One region of the Streptomyces sp. 2P-4 genome, then DNA from elsewhere that is predicted to be linked to it. Evidence: predicted binding sites of a transcription regulator. Region 1 holds the regulator's gene; the other holds the start of a gene.
What was found. The regulator HspR, encoded in region 1, represses chaperone genes until heat shock. The targets are predictions, from matches to a motif close to TTGAGNNNNNNNNNCTCAA.

Region 1 (2,391 bases):
TCCGTACCCTCTACCAGCACACCGTCCGCCACAGCCGCGGCACCCTCGCGTACATCGACATCCTGAAGGCCGGCAAGGTCGAGGTGCGCACGCTGGAGGAGCTCTTCGAGCGGCTCATCATCTTCGACCGCACCGTCGCCTTCATCCCCGCCAGCGACGACCGCCAGGTCGCCCTGGAACTGCGCCACCCCGGCCTCGTCGACTACCTCATCAAGGTGTTCGAGCAGCTGTGGCACCGCGCCGTGCCGCTCCAGGAGGAGGTCACCTACCGGCACACCCGCGACGGCATCTCGGGCGTCCAGCGCACCATCGCCCAACTCCTCGTCGAGGGGCACGTGGACGAGGCGATCGCCCGCCGGCTGGGCATGAACGTTCGGACCTGCCGCGCGCACATCGCCAAGCTCGCCGGCATCCTCGGCAGCGGCAGCCGCGCCCAACTCGGCTTCCTCATAGCCCGGTCGGGGATCCTGGAGGAGGACGACCCCGACTGAGCAGGCGGCGGGCCCGGCAGGCCCGCGCAGAGCCCCGGGCCGGCCCCTGCGGGCCGGACGCGCAAGGCCCCGCCCGGAAACACCGGGCGGGGCCTTGCGCGCGCTGTACGGGCCTCCAGCGGCCCCGGGCGACGGGCCGGGGCGGGGCTGCGGTCAGTCCGCGGACCGCTTCGGCGCGGGCCGCCAGACGACCAGGGCGTTGCCCCCGACCGGCGGCTGGTACTTGACCAGATCCCGCCGGTACGAGGCGTGCACCTGGGCCTCGCGCTGCTGCATCACCGCGGCCGCTCCGTCGACCGCGGCCGACAGCTCGGCCACGCGCGCCTGGAGGGCGGCCACCTGGTTCTGGAGTTCGATGATGCGCTTGATGCCGGCGAGGTTGATGCCCTCGTCCTGGGACAGCGCCTGCACCGTGCGGAGCAGCTCGATGTCCCTGGCCGAATACCGGCGGCCGCGGCCCGCGGTCCGGTCGGGGGAGACCAGCCCGAGACGGTCGTACTGGCGCAGCGTCTGCGGGTGCAGGCCGGAGAGCTGGGCGGCCACCGAGATCACGTAGACCGGGGTCTCGTCGGTCAGCTCGTACGCCCCGCCACCGAACCGCGGCTGTCGTCGGCGGCCGTCCATGTCATGCTCCCTTCGCGGACTCGAACAGCGCGGCGCGCGGGTCCTCCGACACCGTCGCGTCGCGGTACATCTCCAGGGCCTCGCGGGCCTTGTCCGACAGCGTGGCCGGGACCGCGACCTCCACCGTGACGAGCAGGTCGCCGCGGGTGCCGTCCTTGCGGACGGCGCCCTTGCCGCGGGCGCGCATCGTACGGCCGGACGGGGTGCCCGGCGGAAGCTTCAGCGTCACCGCAGGGCCGTTCAGGGTCGGGACCCTGATGTCGGCGCCCAGGGCGGCCTCGGTGAACGTGACGGGGACCGTCACGGTCAGGTTGTCGCCCTTGCGGGAGAACACCGGGTGGCTGCCCACGTGGACCACCACGTACAGGTCGCCGGCGGGTCCGCCGCGCTCGCCCGGCGCGCCCTTGCCGCGCAGCCGGATCCGCTGGCCGTCGGAGACGCCCGCCGGGATCCGGACCTGCATCGTCCGGGAGGACTTGGCGCGGCCGCTGCCGTGGCAGACCTCGCAGGGGCTCTCCGCGATCAGGCCGCGGCCCTTGCAGTCCGCGCACGGGTCGGTCAGCGAGAAGCCGCCGCCGCTGCCCCGCGACACCTGGCCGGTGCCGACGCAGGTCGGGCACACCCGCGGGGTGCCGTTCTTGTCGCCGGTGCCCGAACAGGCCTTGCAGGGCGCCTGGGAGGACATCCGCAGCGGGACCGTGGCCCCGTCCACCGCCTCCGTGAAGGAGAGGGTGACCTCCGACTCGATGTCCTGGCCCCGGCGCGGCTGGGTCCGGGCGCCCGGGCCGGCGCCGCCGCGGTTGAACAGCCCGCCGAACACGTCGCCGAGGCCGCCGCCGCCGCCGAAGCCGCCCGCGCCGGGCTGGGAGCCCCCGAAGAGGTCCCCCAGGTCGAAGTTGAACGAGCCGCCCGCGCCCGGGCCGGGGCGGAAGCCGCCGTTCCCGAACAGGGCGCGGGCCTCGTCGTACTCCTTGCGCTTCTTGGCGTCGCCGAGGACGTCGTTCGCCTCGGAGATCTCCTTGAAGCGCTCCTCGGCCGCGGCGTCGCCCTTGTTGGCGTCCGGGTGGTACTCGCGGGCGAGCTTCCGGTACGCCTTCTTGATCTCGGCCTCGGTGGCGTCCTTCGGGACACCGAGGACCTTGTAGTAGTCCTTCTCGACGAAGTCCTTCGTGCTCATCCCCGGTGTCCCTCCTCCCGTGCCTTCACCTGACCGCGCTCGCGGACGTCAGCCCTTTTCGGGAGCATCCGCGTCCTTGTCCGACGGCGCGTCGCCCTC
Region 2 (2,391 bases), 1.0 Mb from region 1:
CCGGCCCGGCGCCGCGAGTGGCTGCTGTCCTCGCCGGGCGTGTACGGCACCCTGTCCGACCTGGCGCTGGAGCGGACCCCCGCCGCCTCGGCGAGCCTGTGGGGCACGGAGCTGCCGCCGGACGAGATCCGGGCCCGGCTGCTGGCGTCACCGCGGGTGCTGGCCCTGACCGACCCGGAGGGCCAGCCGCTGGACCCGTACCCGCGGGAGGCGGTGAAACGGGAGGTCCTGGCCGCCCACTTCGACGTCTGCTCGGTGACGGACCTCCACGGCGCCCGCCTGACGATCCACGCCCGCCACGGCACGTGCCCGTAGCCGTCCACACCTGTCCCGGCACGTGCCCTGAGCCCGCCGGCCGGGGCGGCAACCCGCTGCGTACGGGTCACTCCCGCCTCGCGGCGGGCCACCCCGTACCAGGGACGCCCGCGCTCGCGAAGCGCCTCGGTGCACCACCCGCCCCGATCACCCTCACTCCACCCAGACGAGCACCCCGTCCCCCTCCCGGGCCGCCCCGCTGAAGAACTGCCGCAGCTCCCGGTAGCGGTCCACCACCCACTCCAGTGACTCCCCGCGCTCCCACACCGCCGCCGGGTAAACGCCCTCCGCGGCCAGGTCCCGCGCGGTCACCCCCTCGACCAGCATTGCGGGCGGCGTGGAGGCGAGGGCCTCGGCGGCCGCGGCGACGCGGTCGGGCGCGAGGTGCCGCGGCGGCCCGTACCCCCAGGGGGACGCGCCCGGCACCGCCGCGTCGCCGTACACGACATCCACCGGGAAGCCGATCCGGTCCAGCAGGAACGACAGCGCGTGCCACGCCTTGCCGGTGCTGTGGCACCGCGGCGGGACCGCCCCCGCGGAAGGCGGCACCGGCGCCGCCGCGCACTCCGCCTCGGCCGCCCCCTCCGCGCGCTCCCGCGCCCAGTCCGGCTCGCGCAGCGCCCGCCGGAACTCGGCGGGCCGCAACCGCACGTACATCCCGATCATGCTCATGCCCGGAGGCTAAGCCGCCCCACCGACAGCCCGACCCGGACCCGCCGTCCGCGGGGAGCGCCTGCACCCGCCCCCGGCTCGTTCGCCCCGGGCGAACACCTGTTGGGGAACACCGGCCCGCGCATATCCATTGAGTCGGTGTAGCTCAACTTGACTGCCGGAAGGAAGATCATGGCTTCGACGTCCGTAACGCTCACCCTGCCCGTGCTGCCGCTCGACGACGAGGTCGTGCTGCCCGGAATGGTGGTTCCGCTGGACCTGTCCGACGCCGAGGTGCGGGGTGCCGTCGAGGCCGCCCAGGCCGCGGGCGGCAGCGGGAAGCCGCGGGTGCTGCTCGTCCCGCGGGTCGACGGGCGGTACGCCGGCACCGGTGTGCTCGGGACCGTCGAGCAGGTGGGCCGCCTCGCCGACGGCGACCCCGGCGCCCTCATCCGCGGCGTCGGCCGCGTCCGTATCGGCGCCGGCACCACCGGACCCGGCGCCGCCCTGTGGGTCGAGGGGGAGAGCGTCGACGAGCGGCTCGCGGACCCGCTGCCCGGCGCCGTCACCGAGCTCGTCAAGGAGTACAAGGCCCTCGCCACCAGCTGGCTCAAGAAGCGCGGCGCCTGGCAGGTCGTCGACCGCATCCAGCAGATCGAGGGCGTCTCCGCGCTCGCCGACAACTCCGGCTACTCCCCGTTCCTGACCGTCGCCCAGAAGGTCGAGCTGCTGGAGACCGCCGATCCCGTCGCCCGCCTCCGTCTCGCCATCGCCTGGCTGCGCGACCACCTCGCCGAGCAGGACGTCGCCGAGTCCATCGCCAAGGACGTCCAGGACGGCGTGGACAAGCAGCAGCGCGAGTTCCTGCTGCGCCGCCAGCTCGAAGCCGTCCGCAAGGAGCTCCGCGAGCTGAACGGCGAGAAGGAGGGCGAGGAGTCCGACGACTACCGCGCCCGCGTCGAGGCCGCCGACCTCCCGGAGAAGGTCCGCGAGGCCGCGCTCAAGGAGGTCGACAAGCTGGAGCGGGCCAGCGACCAGTCCCCGGAGGGATCCTGGATCCTCACCTGGCTGGACACCGTCCTCGAACTCCCCTGGAACGAGCACAGCGAGGACGCCTACGACATCCGCGGCGCCCGTGCCGTCCTGGACGCCGAGCACGCCGGCCTCGCCGACGTCAAGGACCGCATCACCGAGTACCTCGCCGTCCGCAAGCGCCGCTCCGACCGCGGGCTGGGCGTCGTCGGCGGCCGCCGCGGCGGGGCCGTCCTCGCCCTCGTCGGGCCGCCCGGCGTCGGCAAGACCTCCCTCGGCGAGTCCGTCGCCCACGCGATGGGCCGCAAGTTCGTCCGCGTCGCCCTCGGCGGTGTCCGGGACGAGGCCGAGATCCGCGGCCACCGCCGTACGTACGTCGGCGCGCTGCCCGGC

Region 2: a site for HspR is predicted at 1,118-1,136, ahead of lon (endopeptidase La). Genes of this name have one in related genera too.

Annotation. Positions count from the first base shown of each region.
Region 1 covers NZ_CP095011.1:3,427,115-3,429,505, forward strand. The annotation lists gene MUK52_RS14945 (helix-turn-helix transcriptional regulator) at 1-491, shown strand, start outside; gene MUK52_RS14950 (heat shock protein transcriptional repressor HspR) at 645-1,115, opposite strand; gene dnaJ (molecular chaperone DnaJ) at 1,117-2,292, opposite strand; gene grpE (nucleotide exchange factor GrpE) at 2,341-2,391, opposite strand, start outside.
Region 2 covers NZ_CP095011.1:2,400,255-2,402,645, reverse strand. The annotation lists gene MUK52_RS09990 (glycosyltransferase family protein) at 1-315, shown strand, start outside; gene MUK52_RS09985 (DUF1877 family protein) at 469-987, opposite strand; gene lon (endopeptidase La) at 1,159-2,391, shown strand, end outside.